DNA from 3 places in the Streptomyces sp. NPDC037083 genome. Region 3 is predicted to be linked to each of the others. Evidence: riboswitches for the same ligand, from Rfam matches in the RefSeq annotation. Region 3 holds a riboswitch; each other region holds the start of a gene.
The links. Region 3 has a riboswitch for cyclic di-AMP ahead of ACZ7DE_RS03970 (transglycosylase SLT domain-containing protein). Riboswitches for the same ligand answer to the same signal wherever they lie in the genome.

Region 1 (5,195 bases), on a different contig from region 3:
ATGCAGTTCGGCGTCTGGGTCGAGCCCGAGATGGTCAACCCGGACAGCGACCTGTACCGGGCGCACCCCGACTGGGTGCAGTTCCAACCGGGACGAAAGCGGACGGAGTTCCGCAATCAGCTCATGTTGAACCTCGCGCGCGAGGACGTCCAGGAGTACCTCTGGGAGCAGCTCGACGCCCTCCTGTCCAGCGCGCCGATCGACTACGTCAAGTGGGACTTCAACCGCTGCTTCACCGACGCCGGCTGGCCGGACGACCCCTACCCGCAGCGCCTGTGGGTCGACCACGTGCGCGCCCTCTACGGCCTCCTGGACCGGCTGCGGGCTGCCCACCCGGGCGTCGCCTTCGAGTCCTGCTCGGGCGGTGGCGGGCGCATCGACCTGGGGATCATGAGCCGCACCGACCAGGTGTGGACCTCCGACAACACCGATCCGCTCGACCGGCTCGACATCCAGCACGGCTTCAGCCAGCTGCACCCCGCCCGGGTCATGGCCGCATGGGTCACCGACAGCCCCAACACGCAGCTCAACGGGCGGGTCAGCTCGCTGCGCTTTCGGTTCGTCAGCGCCATGGCCGGGGTGCTCGGCGTCGGCGGGGATCTCGCCGAGTGGAGCGAGGAGGAGCTCGCCGAGGCGCGCGGATGGGTGGACCTCTACAAGGACATCCGGCCCCTGGTGCAGCACGGCGACCTCTACCGGCTGCGTCCGCCGACGGGCGGACTGAGCGCCGTTCAGTACCTGCGCGGCGACGAGACCGTCGTCCTCGCCTGGCTCCAGGCGCAGCGGTTCGGTGAGCCCGTTCCCGCGCTGCGGCTGCGGGGGCTCGACCCGACAGCCTCGTACGAATGCCGTGAAACGGGCGAAGTGCACCGGGGTGCGGTACTGCTGCACCACGGGCTGCGTACCGGTCTGCGCGGCGACCTCGATGCGACGGTTATCCGCCTGCGTCGCATCTGAGCTTTCTGTCCGAATTGGATCCTTTGTTTGAACTCGCTATGTAATAAAGGGTCCTGGAGAAGTGTCACGTGAGCAGCGTCATAGCTGTGACCGTGCGTCGCCCGTCATGTTCACGTAATTCGCGTGTGATTCAAGGGTGCTTGGTGAATTGGCGGCGGTGCGATTCACGGAGCGTGACCGGGAATTCCCGCAGGGGATCAAGTAGAGGGCGTCGGCCGTACAACCTCTGCTTGTCCCTGTGCGTCCTGGTCGCTTACGTTCCACACCAATCCGGACGGACGCCCAATCCTGCCGCCGCCCGGAGACCGCACACTCACCCGTGAACGGCAGGAGCGGGGGACCCACAGGCACAACCGCCTGTTCCGGTCCCGGAACAGGCTTGGGGTAAAGCCGCGCCTCGGCGCGGCCGGGCATCTCCAGTCCGCACCCGACAGCTCACCTCGCAGGCGCCGGAGAGGAATTCGCCATGCCCGCGAAGGGTAAGCACCGCCGTCCCAAGGCCCAGCGTTTCACCCGTTCCATAGCCGTCGCCGGAACCGGCGGCGCCGCGCTCGCCCTTCCGCTCATGGGCGCCTCCGGCGCTCACGCGGCCACCCCGGAATCCGTTGCGCAGACCGCCGGCCAGTCGGTCGCCCGAACCGTTTCGGAAAAGACCGTTCAGGCCGCCGCGGTGACCCGGAAGACCGCCACCTCGAAGACCTACACCGTGCGGTCCGGCGACTACCTCTCGAAGATCGCGGACGAGCAGAAGGTCAGCGGCGGCTGGCGGAAGCTCTACCAGGACAACCGCGAGGCCGTCGGTGACGACCCGTCGCTGATCCACCCCGGCCTCAAGCTGTCGATCGGCAAGAAGGCCGCGACCGGCGCCCCCAAGCCGTCCGGTTCGTCCTCTTCCTCCTCCAAGAGCTCGTCGAAGTCCTCGGCGTTCTCGAAGTCGTCGAAGGCCTCCGACGCGAAGGCGTCCACCTCGTCGTCCTCGAAGGCCACCCAGGCCTCCGAGACCGGCTCCAACGGCTTCGTGCTGCCGGTGGCCGGCGCCACCGTCGGCACCCCGTACCACCAGTCGGGCAGCATGTGGTCGAGCGGCTACCACACGGGCGTGGACTTCGTCGTCCCGACCGGCACCTCGCTCAAGGCCGTCGGCGCGGGCACCGTCGTGTCCGCGGGCTGGGGCGGCGCCTACGGCAACCAGGTCGTCATCCGGCTCGCCGACGGCTACTACGCCCAGTACGCCCACCTCTCGCAGCTCTCCGTCTCGGCCGGCCAGACCGTGACCGCGGGCCAGCAGGTCGGACTCTCCGGGGCGACCGGCAACGTGACCGGCCCGCACCTGCACTTCGAGATCCGCACCACGCCGGACTACGGCTCGGACGTGGACCCGATCGCGTACCTCCGCTCGCACGGCGTCAGCGTCGGCTGACCCTGCCGGTCTCGCCCGCTCGACGTCGATCGAGCGGGCGGACCCCCTCGCCTGACACGCAGTCGAAGGCCGCACCCGCCCGGGTCCGGCCTTCGACTGCGTGTCAGGCCCATGTCGGGTTCCGCACCGCCCGGAGTCATTCCCGTTTCAACGACTTTCGGGTGTGGCTCCCTATTCCCTGGTTGGCAAATTCTTTAGGAGTGGCTTATCTCACCGACCGTCAACCTCTGCCTACGGTCGCGTAAGTCACATTCGAAGGTGAATCATGAACTGCTGTGGCAGACGATTCGAAGAGTGACAACAGATCAGTGATCGGGTCGTACGTGGCGGTGGGGGACAGCTTCACCGAGGGCGTGGGCGACCCCGGCCCCGACGGGGCGTTCGTCGGCTGGGCGGACCGGCTCGCGGTCCTCCTCGCGGACCTGCGTCCCGAAGGCGACTTCAACTACACCAACCTCGCGGTCCGCGGAAAGCTGCTCGACCAGATCATGGAGGACCAGCTCCCCAGGGCGGTGGAACTCGCCCCGGACCTGGTCTCCTTCTGCGCGGGCGGCAACGACATCCTCCGTCCAGGAACCGACCCGGACGAGGTCGCCGAGCGCTTCGAGCGCGCGATCTCGGCCCTGACCGCCGTAGCCGGCACAGTCATGGTGACCACCGGCTTCGACACCCGCGGCGTCCCCGTGCTCAGGCACTTGCGCGGCAAGATCGCCACCTACAACGGGCACGTCCGTGCCGTCGCCGACCGGTACGGCTGCCCGGTGCTCGACCTGTGGTCCCTGAAGTCGGTTCAGGACCGCAGGGCCTGGGACGGCGACCGGCTCCACCTCTCCCCGGAGGGGCACACGCGCGTGGCGCTGCGCGCCGGCCAGGTCCTCCACCTGGAGGTGCCGGCCGACCCGGAGCAGCCGTGGCCGGCGCTCCCGCCGCGCGGCACCCTCGAGGTGCGGCGCGACGACGTCCAGTGGGCCCGCGAGTACCTGGTGCCGTGGATCGGGCGCCGGCTGCGCGGCGAGTCCTCCGGCGACCACGTGATAGCCAAGGGCACGCTGTCGCCGGACGACATCAGGATGCGGATCGCCGCCGTGGCCTGAGCGGGCCTCAGTGCGCGGACGCGGCCGGCCGTGGGCGTCCCACGGCCGGCCGCTCCACCCGTGAGGTGACCGTACGGGTGTGGCGACCGGAAGCGCGCCGACACGCGCGCTTGGGCGACCGCACGCACTCACGCCCGTCCGGCACACTCGGGGACCGGGCCCGCGCGCCCTTTTCCCGTACGCCCGTCACACCCGGAGAGGTCCGGGCGGAGGTGACGCGACGGTGGTCCACGAGTTCGACCGACCGCGGCCTGCCCCGGCGGCTCAGCGCTCCTCGGCGCTCGACGTCCCTGCGTCCAGGCCGAGTTCGCGGTTCAGTGCCTCGTCCACCCACTCCTGCGCCCTGGCCCGGGACACCGCGCCCTCGTACGACGTCAGTTGTACGGCGAGCCCGTCCAGCAGGGCCGTCAGGCGCAGCGCCGTGCCCTCCGGGTCCGGGCAGCGGAACTCGCCCGCGGTCACGCCCTCCGCGATCACCCCGGCGAGCGCGGCCTTCCACTCCCTGTCGAGATCCCGGGCGACCTCCCGCAACGCGGGCTCGCGCAGCGACACGGCCCAGCCCTCGATCCACAGCCGCCAGCCCTTGGCCTGTCCCGTGGGCGCGTACCAGCGCACGGCCGCGCGCAGCCGGCGCAACGCCGTCGTGCGGCGGCCGGCCAGCTTGCGCAGGTGCGCCAGGTCGTCCTGGGCCGCGAGGGCGAACGCGTCGGCGACCAGCCTCTCCTTCGTCGAGAAGTGGTAGAGGACCAGCGCGTTGCTCACCCCGAGGGCCGCGGCCACGTCGGCGATCCTGACCGCCGCCACGCCCCGCGCCTCGATCTGCTCGATGGCCGCCCGCAGCAGCTCCTCGCGCCGCTCGGCCACACTCAACCGGACCCTCGTCACCGGGTCACCCTAATCCGTGGACGACCGCGGCGAGCAGGGAGGTCCGGCGCACCGCACCGCGGCGCGGGCGCACACGCGCGGCGCGCCCCCGGTCCCGTCCGAGGAGCGGCGCGGCCCCGCACGGCGGTCAGGCTCGCGGCGGCAGGGGGGTGCGAGCGCCGTCCGCCCGTCTCAGCGGTGGACGCCGAAGCGTCGTGCGATCGCCGGGAGTCGCCGTTCGGCGATCGAGTGCGCGGCTGCCCGGGGGGTCGTTCCGTCCGCCTCGGCGCGGGCCAGCACCAGTTCCACCAGGGCGCGCATCGAGCGGCGCGTGTGCGCGAAGGCTTCGTCCGGGTCCGCACCGATGTCGCCGAAGAGCGTCCACCACCACCAGGCGTTGGTGGCGGAGTTGACGACGACGTCCGGCAGGACGCTCACCCCGCGCGCGTGCAGCAGCGCCTCCGCCTCCGGCAGGACGGGCATGTTGGCCGCCTCGGCGATCCACCGGGCGCCGATCCGTTCCTGCTCCTCTACCCCGATCGCGTACGACACGGCGGCCGGCACGAGCACCTCCGCCTCCGCCGAAAGCCAGGCGTCGCCGGGCAGTTCGCGGTCGCCGGGACGCAGTACGGCCCGATCCACGGCGCCATGGGCGTCCCGCCCCGCGAGCAGCGCCTCCACGTCGAGTCCGTCCGGGTTGGCGATCGTGCCCTTGACGTCGGCGACGGCCACGACCGTCAGACCCGCGCGCGTGAGGAAGCGGGCGGTGGCCCCGCCCATGGTGCCGAGACCCTGGAGGGCGACCCTGATCCCGGCGTGCGCCACCCCGGCCCGGTCCAGGGCGGTCAGCACGGACTCGG
Region 2 (5,195 bases), on a different contig from region 3:
GGGCAGGCCGGCGGCGCGGGAGGTGGCGCGCTACGAGGCGTACGCGACGTCTCTCGCGTTCCTGCGGCACCGGGGCCGACGAGGCCGGGCCGACGCCGACTTCGTCGTCCGGGAAGGGGAGTTGCTGAACGAGCTGTGGCGCCGCAAGGACGTCGCCCGTCCCGCGCTGGACCACGCGGCACGGATGACGGCCCCTCCGGTACGGGTGGCTCCGCCGCCCTGGCCGGTGTACGGGGCGTACGGGTACGGCCCCGGTCCCGGCCAGGCCCCTCCGTACGGCCAGGTCCCCGGTCCCGGACCGGGATACGGGTACGGACAGGGGTACGGCTACGGGTATCCGGCGGGCCCGACGCCCGGGAACCCGGCAGGGCCGGCCCCCGGCCGTCCCTCAGGCCACGGCGGGTACGGCGGCCAAGCGGGGTACGGCGGGCACGATCACGCGGGGTACGGCTACCCAGCGGCCCCGAACCCCTCCCCCAACCCCTACCACTAGCCACAGCCACAGGTACAGCCACAGCCCTCGGTCCTGCCCTCCGTCCCAGCCCCGCCTGCCAGGCAGCACCGGGCCGAGCCGCGGTGGGTCGGGGCGGTCCCGGTCGGGTGGGGTGGGGTCGAGTCAGGGTGGGCAGATCAGGCCGAAGCCTCCGTCAGCCGGGTGATCTCCGCGCTCGTGAGTTCCAGGTCCGCCACACCCAGCAGCGCCGGCAGCTGTTCGGCCGTCCGCGCGGAGGCGATCGGTGCGGCCACGGTCGGCTGTGCGGCGAGCCAGGCGAGGGCGACCGTGGCGACCTGGGCGTCGCGGGCCTGGGCGATCTCGTCCAGGGTGGTCAGGACCCGGCGGCCCCGCTCGGTGTCGAGGTGCTTGGCGGCGCCGGCGGAGCGGGCGCTCTCCACCGTCGCACCGGGCCGGTACTTGCCGGTGAGGAATCCGGAGGCCAGCGAGAAGTACGGCACGGCGGCGAGGCCGAAACGGGCGGCGAGGTCCTGCAGGCCGCCCTCGTAGGTGTCACGCGAGACCAGGTTGTAGTGGGGCTGCAGGGCGACGTACCGGGCCAGGCCCTCCCGGTCGGAGAACTCCAGGGACTCCTGGAGGCGTTCGGGGGAGATGTTGGAGGCGGCGATGTGGCGCACCTTGCCCGCCTTCACCAGCTCGTCGAGCGCGCCGATGATCTCCTCGACGGGCACCTCGGTCTTGTCGAAGTGCGTGTAGTACAGGTCGATGCGGTCGGTGCCCAGCCGACGGAGGGAGGCGTCCGCGGCGGCCTTGATGTTCCCGGCGGACAGGCCGGGGAACTCGGGGTGCTGGCTGACCTTGGTGGCGATGACGAGGTCGTCGCGGTTGCCGCGCTGCTTCAGCCAGTTGCCGATGACGGTCTCGGACTCGCCGCCCGAGTTGCCCTCGGCCCAGGAGGAGTAGGAGTCGGCGGTGTCGAGGAAGTTGCCGCCGGCGGCCGCGTAGGCGTCGAGCACGGCGAAGGAGGACGCCTCGTCCGCCGTCCAGCCGAAGACGTTGCCGCCGAGGGAGAGCGGGAAGACCTCGAGGTCGGAGGAGCCGAGTGTGCGAAGGGAAGTCATGTGTCATCTCAACGGTCACACGGGCCACGCCCATTCCACGCGGCCTGCGAAGAACGCGTGAACGGCGTGTGGCCCGACAGACCGGCAGCCCTGACGTCGGGGGTGGCCGTCAGGGCTGCCGGGGACCGGTCAGGGTTCCCCGATGAGGTCGTACGGAGTGCCCCGCGTCGTACGGGTGTCCCGCGCCGTACGGAGTCTCCCCGAAGGGACGTCTCCCGGACGTCTCCGGGACGTCTTCGGGAGTTCTCCGGGACGCCTCAGGCACGTCTCAGGGGTTGAGGCCCTTGCTGCGCAGCCACGCCGCCGGGTCGATGCCTTCGGAGCTGCCACCCGGGTGGACCTCGAGGTGGAGGTGGGCGCCGGTGACGTTTCCGGTCGCGCCCACGCGGCCGATCACATCGCCGGTGGCGACCTTCTGGCCGACGCTGACGTTGATCGACGACTGGTGGCAGAACCAGAGCTCGGTGCCGTCGTCCAGCGTGAGGATGGTGCGGTAGCCGTAGGAACCGGCCCAGCCCGCCTCGGTGATGGTGCCGCTGTGGACGGCCTTGATGAGCGTGCCCGTGGGCGCGGCGAAGTCGAGACCGGTGTGGTACCCGGAGGACCACAGGGAACCGGCCTGGCCGAAGGTCGAGGTGATCGTGTACGAGGAGGTCGGCAGCGTGTACTGCTTGGCCAGTTCGGCCAGGCGCGCGGCCTCGGCCTTCTCGGCTGCCTCCTCGGCGGCCTTCTTCTTCGCGGCGGCGGCCTCGGCCTCCGCCTCCTTCTCGGCCTTGGCGGCGGCGTCGGCCTCGGCCTTCTTGGCGGCCTCGGCGGCCTTGACCTCGAACTGGGTCTGCTGCGACTCGGCCTGCGCCATGATCCGGCTGCGGAGGGCCTCGCCGGCGTCGGCGGCGCTCTCCTCGGTGTCGACGGCGGTCTCGGACCCGAAGCTCGCCAGGGCGGGCGCGGCTTCCTGGGCGGGGTCCTCGTCGGAGATGAGGGAGCCCACGTTGGGCATGTCCGGCATCGAGATGGAGACCGGGGCCTTGCCGGTGTTGGCGCTCGCCATTCCGCCCGCGCTGACGGCGGCGATGACGCCGACGCCGAGGACGGTGGAGCTGCGGGCGAACCCGCCGCCGCGCTGCTTGGCGACCCGGTGCTTGCCCCGGACCGGGCGAACGGACTCCGCGGTGGGGTTCCATTCCTCCCAGGGGCCCTCGTCGGTGCGGTAGCCGCCGTAGCCGAAGGTCTCGGTGGACCGCTGGCTCGGCGCGTACGGGGCCTCGGGGGCAGGCGGGTTGGACGCCACGCGGGCGCGCTCCTTTCCTTCCGTCGCCTACCGGGTTAGCTGACGGGTTCGGAGCGGGAAGGTCTCCTACGCGCGTATACCGACCGTGGACTCTGCGAGTTCACGGTGACTTCCGCGCGATTCACCCCAAGTTGGTGGTTCCCCGGTTCCCTTGCGGGATTCGGCGCGTGCGCACGGAGCCGACTCTGGTGCCGGCTGGGACGACCGCGCTGCGTTATCGAACGTTAATAGACCCAGGGGTGGGTTTCCAAGCTGTTCTGCTTGATCAACAACATTTCCGGCCTGGACTTTCGGGCCACCAGCGGTGAAAAACGGGCGAGTTGACCTGCCTGCCGCACACCTCGGCAGTCACAGGCGTTTTGATGGCGACTCAACCTTGATGCGCAGGGCGGTCACCTGGTCACCATGCGTAAGAAAGTGAGGGGGAAAGGTGGGCGCGAGGCATACGAGACGGAATACACCGAGGGCCGGAACCCTGTTGGATTCCGGCCCTCGGCCTTCAGTAGCGGGGACAGGATTTGAACCTGCGACCTCTGGGTTATGAGCCCAGCGAGCTACCGAGCTGCTCCACCCCGCGTCGTTGTGACTCCAGTGTACGTCATCTGCGGGAGGTGAAACACCACGGTTGACCGCGGCCTCACGCCAGGTGCCGGTTCGGTGCCTTCGCCCGCTCCTCGTACTCCGGCAGCACGACGACGTCGACGCCCGCGGCCGTCAGCATTCCGGTGCCGTCCGCCGCCGTCACGAAGGTGTCCGGCTCGCGCCAGGCCGTGACCACCCGGCGCACGCCCGCGTCGAGGATGAGCCGAGCGCAGGGCGAGGGGCGCGAGGAACGGCGGGCGCAGGGTTCGAGGCTGCTGTAGACGGTGGCCGTGGGCAGCCGCGGGTCGGCGGGGTCGAGCTTGGCGAGGGCCGCCTCCTCGGCGTGCACGACCGGGTCGCCCCCCTCGCGGGAGTGGCCGCGTGCCAGTTCCGTGCCGTCGGCGGCCACGATCACCGCCCCGACGCTGAAGGCGGTCCGCGAGGGCGGGCACAGCTCGGCGAGCTCGCAGGCGAGGGACAGCCAGTGCCGGTCGGCCGCGGCGGGCAGCGGTCCGGCGCCGGGTGCGGTGGGCTCGTAGCGGTTCAGGACGACGTCCTCGATGCGCCGGGTCTCCACCAGGCGCAGACGTCCGCCCTGGTAGCCGCCCGGCCCGAACAGGCGGGGGGCGTCCGGGTCGCCGACGAACAGGGGGGCGACGACGAGCTGGAGTTCGTCGGCGAGGCCCTGCTGGAGCAGCTGGGTGTGGACGGTGCCGCCGCCCTCGACCATGAGACGGCGTACGCCGAGGACGTCGTGGAGGTGTTCGAGGAGGCGGCGCCAGTCGAGTTCGGGGCCGAGCGGGACGACGTCCGCGGCGATGCCGAGGGCGCGGGCCCGCTCGGCGCCCTTCTCCGTGGTGTAGACGGCCTTCTCGCCGCCGGTGTGCCAGAAGTTGGCCTTCGGGTCCAGGTCGCCGGAGCCGCTGACGGTGACCTTGAGGGGGTACGGCGGCAGTCCTGCGGCGACGCGGGCGGCGCGGCGCTCGGGGGAGTTCACGAGGAGCCGCGGATTGTCGGCGCGGATCGTGCCGGCGCCGATGAGGATGGCGTCCACGGAGGCCCGTACCTCGTCGACGCGGTCGAAGTCGGCGCGGCTGGACAGCAGCAGGCGCTCGGGCGTGGTGTCGTCCAGGTAGCCGTCGAGGGAGACGGCTGCGGACAGCAGGACGTACGGGTACGGCATCGGCGTGCTCCCCGGGCTCGGTCCGACGGCGGCTGGTGTGACGGTGGTCCCGCGACGGCACTCTTGGTTCAAGTTTGAAACAAACTTACACTGGCCGCATGACGACTCGTTGGCTCACCCCCGAGGAGCAGCGCGCCTGGCGCGCCTACGTGGCCGGGTACCTCCTCCTGGAGGACGCGATCGACCGGCAGCTCCAGCAGGAAGCCGGCATGCCCCACCTGTATTACTCCATCCTCGCCAACCTCTCCGAGACCCCGGAGCGGCGGCTGCGGATGACCGACCTCGCGGAGCAGCTGAAGATCACCCGCAGCAGGCTGACCTACGCGGTGTCCCGGCTGGAGAAGGACGGGCTGGTGCGACGCGAGGAATGCCGCTGGGACAAGCGCGGCAGCGTGGCGGTCCTGACGGACGAGGGCATGGCGGTCCTGCGGAAGGTCGCGCCCGGCCACGTCGAGACCGTCCGCGCCGGCCTGTTCGACCGGCTCACGCCAGAGCAGGTGGGGCAGCTGGCGGAGATCTTCACGCAGGTCGCCCGAGGGTTCCAGGGGGACGGCGGCGACGAGG
Region 3 (5,195 bases):
GCCGGGCGAGGAACGAGGGCAGCAGGCCGGGGCGGTTGACGAGGATCGCCGTGAGGTAGGCGGTGAGGCCGGCGCCGTAGCCGTACGCCTGGGTCTCCAGGTCCCGCCAGGTCTCACGGTGGTGGTGCCAGACCAGGGCCTTCGGGGTGTAGTGCAGCCGGTACCCCTCCGCCAGGACGCGGACGAACCCGTAGAGGTCGTCGCCGCCCCGGGCGGGCGTGCCCGCACCCGTCGCCGGGTCGAAGCCGCCGACCGCCCGTAGCACGTCCGTACGGAACGCCATGCTGGCGCCGGAGCCGAAGCGGCCCGCGGTGAAGGGGAACAGCGGCTCGTCGGCGGGCGGGTCGTACGGGTCGTACGTCCGTGCCGTGAAGCCCTTGGCGAAGCCGCCGTGGCTCTCGAGGAGGACCTGGGCCCGGGTGCCCAGCCGGGCCGGAAGGATGAGGCCGGTCGCGCAGCCGAGACCCGGGTCGGCCGCGAAGGGCGCGGTGAGTTCCGTGAGCCAGCGCGGGTCCGCCACGACGTCGTCGTCGGTGAAGGCGACCACCTCGCCGCACGCCGCATGGACGCCCTTGTTGTGCGCGACGGCGAGACCGGGCGTCGGCTCGGACATGTAGCGCACCCGCTCGGCGTACTTGCGCTCGACCAGGTTCCGGGTCGCGTCCGTGACGGGCGCGTTGTCGACGACGAGGATCTCGAAGTCGGGATGGTCCTGGGCGAGGAGCGAGTCGAGGGCGTGGGCGAGCTTGTCGGCGCGTTCGCGGGTGGCGACGACGACTGTGGTGAACGGCACGACTGTGGTGAACGGCACGACAGTGGTGGGCGGAGCAACGGTGCTGGGCGGGGCGACGCCGGCGGGGGCGGAGACACTCGTGGGCGGGGCGGTCGTGGGCGGGGCGACGTCGACGAGTGGTACGGGCGCCGGCCCGGGCAGGTCGGCCGGGCCCGCGGCGCTCGCGGAGAAGGCTTCGTTCCGAGCGGCCAGCTCCCGCAGGACCGTCCTCGGATCGGCGCCTTCCGGTACCTGCCCGAGGAACGTACCGACAGGTCGGCCACCCCTCCTGACCAGCACGAACACCTCGCCGTGGGTGACGGGCGGGCTGCCCGGACCAGGTCTGAGCGCGCCACCGTCGTCCAGTTCCAGCTCGGCGATCTGCACCGGCCGGATGCCGAGGAACCTCTCGATCTCCTGCTGCGCACCTCTTGCGCGGGACATGAACCCCCCTCGTCTCATGACCGTGCCTGCCGTGCTGACCGTGCCTGCCATGCCTGCCGTGCTGACCGTGCCTGCCGTGCTGACGAACCGGCCGGGCTGACAGAGCCGACTGCGCCGACGAAGTCGGCCTGTGCCGACGTGTTGACCGGCGGCCACCTGCGTCAGCGCCGGCGCAGTCGGCCCGCGCCCTTCAAGGTCCGTGCGGCCGCCGCGGCGAGCCTCGGCCGGTTGCGCACGAAATGGTGCGCCCGGCGGGACGGTTCACGGCTGAGCCAGTAGAGGGCGGCGCCCACCCCCGGACGCGTCCACGCTCCCTCGTACACGGGTAGCTCCCCGGTCTTCAGCGAGTCCTTGTACTCGGCCGCACCGCGTCCCAGATCGAGCAGGCCGATGCCCTCGGCGGCGGCCGACTCGGCCATCCGCAGATGCAGCACCAGACCGGGCGAGAACTTCGCGAACTCCGGGTCGTACGCCGGGAACCAGCAGGCGAGGACGGCCGAGGAGCGCAGGCCGAAGTGCGCGGCGACGGGCCGGTCGCCGGCGTAGAGGACGGACAGGGTGCCGGAGCACTCCGGCGCGCGCCTCTCGGCGAGCGCGGCCACGAGCCGGGTGATCCACTCCTGGGCGAAACGGTCCCGCCGGCCGGTCCTGCGGTACTGCGCGGACTTCCACGCCATGAGCGTGCGCAGCGCGGCCGGGTCCCGCTCGTCGAAGACGAACCGCAGCTCACCAACCTGCCTGCCGAGCCTGCGTTCCTTGGCGAGCGTCGTCTTCAGGAACTTCGGCGACTGCGCGCGCAGTACGGACTCGTAGGTCTCGTAACCCTTCTCCACGTCGATGACGTAGGAGGCGTACTCCGCGGCCGCGTGCGGCACGAAGAGCCCTTGTTCCGCCTCCAGGTTGTCGAAGGCGAAGCTCGACAGGGAGCACGCCCGCATCAGTTCGGCGGCGTTCAGCCCGTAACCCGGCGCCAGCACCGCGCCCTGCGCGTCCGAGACGCCGTACGCGAGAGCCTGGCCCTGGCCGAACCGACCGCGCTCGTGGGGCAGGAAGCCGACCGGTTCCCGTCCCTCGTACACCACCGCCACACGCGTGCGTGGCCGTACGAGGGCCACCGCGTCGGTGAACTCCGGTTCCATGAACGGGTTTCGCGGAAGCGTCGAGGCGGCACGCAACGCGCGCCACCGCTCCCTCTCCCCCTCGCCGAGGTCCTGCGGCCTCAGCACGCGAATGCGCCCACTGCTCAACCTGACCCCCCGATCAAGTCCCCCCTGGACACTTGGACGGTACCGCTCCATCGGGGCGTCGCGGTAGGTAGCGTCGCATGCTGTTGCCAACCGGTGCAGAGGCCCTTAATCGTCCGCTACCCGGCGATGCGCCAGAAAGCCAATTCTTTGAGCAAGCCGTCAACCACCGCACGTCAGTCCCAGAAGGGGAGTTGACAGAACCGGACAGGACCGGGCCGCTGTTCGGTCCGCGTCGAACCGGAGGGGCGCGGGATCCGTATTCTCTGATCATGGCCGCACCCACCGCATATACCGCGCGCACCGCGTACTCGCTCATCGCCACCGACCTGGACGGAACGCTGCTCCGCGGCGACGACACCTTCTCCGACCGGTCGCTCGACGCGCTCGCGCGGGTGGCGGCCGCCGGCGCACGCCACCTGGTGGTGACCGGACGTCCCGCGCCCCGGGTGCGGCCGCTGCTCGACCGTCTGCACAGCAGGGGGCTCGCGGTGTGCGGACAGGGCGCGCAGTTGTACGACGCCGGCGCGGATCGTCTGCTGTGGTCGGTCACCCTGGACCGGGAGCTGGCCGAGACAGCGCTCGGCAAGATCGAGGCGGAGGTCGGACAGCTGTACGCGGCCGTCGACCAGGACGGCGTCGACGGGCTGACGCTCATCGAGCCGGGCTACCGGATGCCGCACCCGACGCTGCCCGCCCTGCGCGTCGGCCGGCGCGACGACCTGTGGTGCGAGCCCATCAGCAAGGTGCTGCTGCGCCATCCCTTCCTGTCCGACGACGAGTTGGCGGCGACCGCCCGCTCGGTGGTCGGCTCGCTCGCCACCGTCACGATGTCGGGGCCGGGAACGGTCGAACTGCAGCCCTGCGGGATCACCAAGGCGACGGGTCTGGCCCTGGCCGCCGAACACCTGGGGCTGCGGCCCGAGGACACCGTCGCCTTCGGCGACATGCCCAACGACATCCCGATGTTCGACTGGGCGGCGCGCGGGGTCGCCATGGCGAACGCGCATCCGGAGCTCAAGGCGGTGGCCGACGAGGTCACGACGTCGAACGAGGACGACGGCGTGGCCGTCGTCCTCGAGCGACTGTTCCCGTGAGCCCGCGGGCCGCTGCCTGATCGGTCAGTACGCGCCGAACACGTTGTCGATCGAGCCGTAGCGCGCGGCCGCGTAGTTGCAGGCGGCGGTGATGTTCGCGACCGGGTCGTACGAGTCCCAGGACGTGCCGTCGACGTGGTAGGCGCGGAAGGTCGGGTCGATGACCTGCAGCAGCCCCTTGGACGGGATGCCCGCGGCCGCGTTGGAGTCCCACAGGTTGATGGCGTAGGGGTTGCCCGAGGACTCGCGGATGACGTTGCGGTAGATGCCGTCGTACGTGCCCGGGATGCCGTGCTGCGCCATGACGTGGAGGGACGCGCGGATCCAACCGTCGAGGTTGTCGGAGTAGCCGAGGCTGGTGGCGGTGGCGACGGTCGGGGTCGCCGCGGAGGCGCTGGTCGCGCCGATCAGCGGGAGTGCCAGCACGGCGATCCCGGTGCCGGCGACGGCGAGCTTGCGGGCGAGACGGGACGTGCGGGTGCGGCGGGGAGCAGCAGCGGACATGACGGATTTCCTCTCCGGCGCCTGCGAGGTGAGCTGTCGGGTTCGGGCGGGAGCTGCCCGGTCGCGTCCTGACGGTCGTGACTTCACCCCAAGCCGTGACGGACTGTCCGAGACATCCTGAAAATCCAGGACGTCAGGAACGTCCGCCGCGGCGACTTACCTGGTTCCCCCGCTCCTGCCGTGCGTTCTCGGTGGGTGTCATGGGCGGCGGCAGGATTAGGCGTCCGCCCGACAGGCCGGGAACGTATGCGAGAGCACATGTCCGGAACAAGTAGCGAATTCACAGATGCACCCTATTGACCTTGGTCTGTGGCCTATGGGGTGCTTGATCCTTTGTGGGTGCAAAGCGTCAACTCGCTTGAGGGGTGCGGAGGATCGGCGAAGGGCGGACCGGGGTCGGCCCGTGCGGTGAAGTGAGCCAAGTCACCGGCGTCCACAAGAGTGATGAAACGGGCATTAGGTCCAACTCATAGTCAATGGGCGGTCGATGGGTCGTTGGTCGGCGCCCGCCGTCGGGGGCCTGTTTTTCTCCGGCGCTTACGTGACAGGCGTCACGCCCGGCGGCGGGAGCGGCGGGGCGCGGGGGGCGGGGGAGTGTGGGGAGAGGTCGCAAGGAGGCGGCGCGGGGAGGCGGCGGCGCAGGGTGGCCTGCTCAGATGCGCCCCCACTTGGGGTCACCCCCTCGGGGTCGCCCTCCTCGGGGCGGCCGGCCCGCATGCGGGCGCGTTCCCCATGCGTCCCGTCGGCGCCGGCAGGGGGCGCGCCCTGGATTTCGACGGAGGTGTCGCGGGTTTCGACGGGGGTCCCGTCCGGCGTGTCGCCGCCAGGCGGGTGCCGGTTCCGCGGGCTGCCGGGTTCGGGTCGGCCTCGGCGGGTGGCGGGGGGCATGAAACGCTACCCTCGGGTAATCCGATGGATGTCTGCCCATATGGCCTGATCAGAAACTTAGAGGGCGTAATCCGGTACTGCCCGGCATGGCGGAGGCACCTCCCGGGCGAGTGCATTCGAGCTCGGGGGACGTGGGGGCTATCGGTGATCGAAACGTGACCGGATACGCTGACTTGAGTGAGGGCAGCGACCTATCGACAAACCGCGTAATCGCCAGTAGACACCAGCAGACAGGAGACCCCTCGT

Region 1: another riboswitch for cyclic di-AMP. It lies ahead of ACZ7DE_RS08645 (M23 family metallopeptidase); the one in region 3 lies ahead of ACZ7DE_RS03970 (transglycosylase SLT domain-containing protein).
Region 2: another riboswitch for cyclic di-AMP. It lies ahead of ACZ7DE_RS28545 (M23 family metallopeptidase); the one in region 3 lies ahead of ACZ7DE_RS03970 (transglycosylase SLT domain-containing protein).

What each region holds. Positions count from the first base shown of each region.
Region 1 is NZ_JBVJSQ010000003.1:7,017-12,211, forward strand. Features, by position in the region: gene ACZ7DE_RS08640 (alpha-galactosidase) at 1-957, shown strand, start outside; cyclic di-AMP (ydaO/yuaA leader) riboswitch at 1,262-1,419, shown strand; gene ACZ7DE_RS08645 (M23 family metallopeptidase) at 1,424-2,377, shown strand; gene ACZ7DE_RS08650 (SGNH/GDSL hydrolase family protein) at 2,686-3,471, shown strand; gene ACZ7DE_RS08655 (TetR/AcrR family transcriptional regulator) at 3,736-4,356, opposite strand; gene ACZ7DE_RS08660 (Glu/Leu/Phe/Val dehydrogenase dimerization domain-containing protein) at 4,528-5,195, opposite strand, start outside.
Region 2 is NZ_JBVJSQ010000012.1:21,762-26,956, forward strand. Features, by position in the region: gene ACZ7DE_RS28535 (PrsW family intramembrane metalloprotease) at 1-493, shown strand, start outside; gene ACZ7DE_RS28540 (aldo/keto reductase) at 631-1,575, opposite strand; gene ACZ7DE_RS28545 (M23 family metallopeptidase) at 1,844-2,866, opposite strand; cyclic di-AMP (ydaO/yuaA leader) riboswitch at 2,876-3,042, opposite strand; tRNA gene ACZ7DE_RS28550 (tRNA-Met) at 3,370-3,443, opposite strand; gene ACZ7DE_RS28555 (dihydrofolate reductase family protein) at 3,504-4,631, opposite strand; gene ACZ7DE_RS28560 (MarR family winged helix-turn-helix transcriptional regulator) at 4,730-5,195, shown strand, end outside.
Region 3 is NZ_JBVJSQ010000001.1:857,484-862,678, reverse strand. Features, by position in the region: gene ACZ7DE_RS03985 (glycosyltransferase family 2 protein) at 1-1,216, opposite strand, end outside; gene ACZ7DE_RS03980 (GNAT family N-acetyltransferase) at 1,378-2,442, opposite strand; gene ACZ7DE_RS03975 (HAD family hydrolase) at 2,733-3,557, shown strand; gene ACZ7DE_RS03970 (transglycosylase SLT domain-containing protein) at 3,582-4,061, opposite strand; cyclic di-AMP (ydaO/yuaA leader) riboswitch at 4,065-4,265, opposite strand; gene ACZ7DE_RS03965 (polyprenyl synthetase family protein) at 5,194-5,195, shown strand, end outside.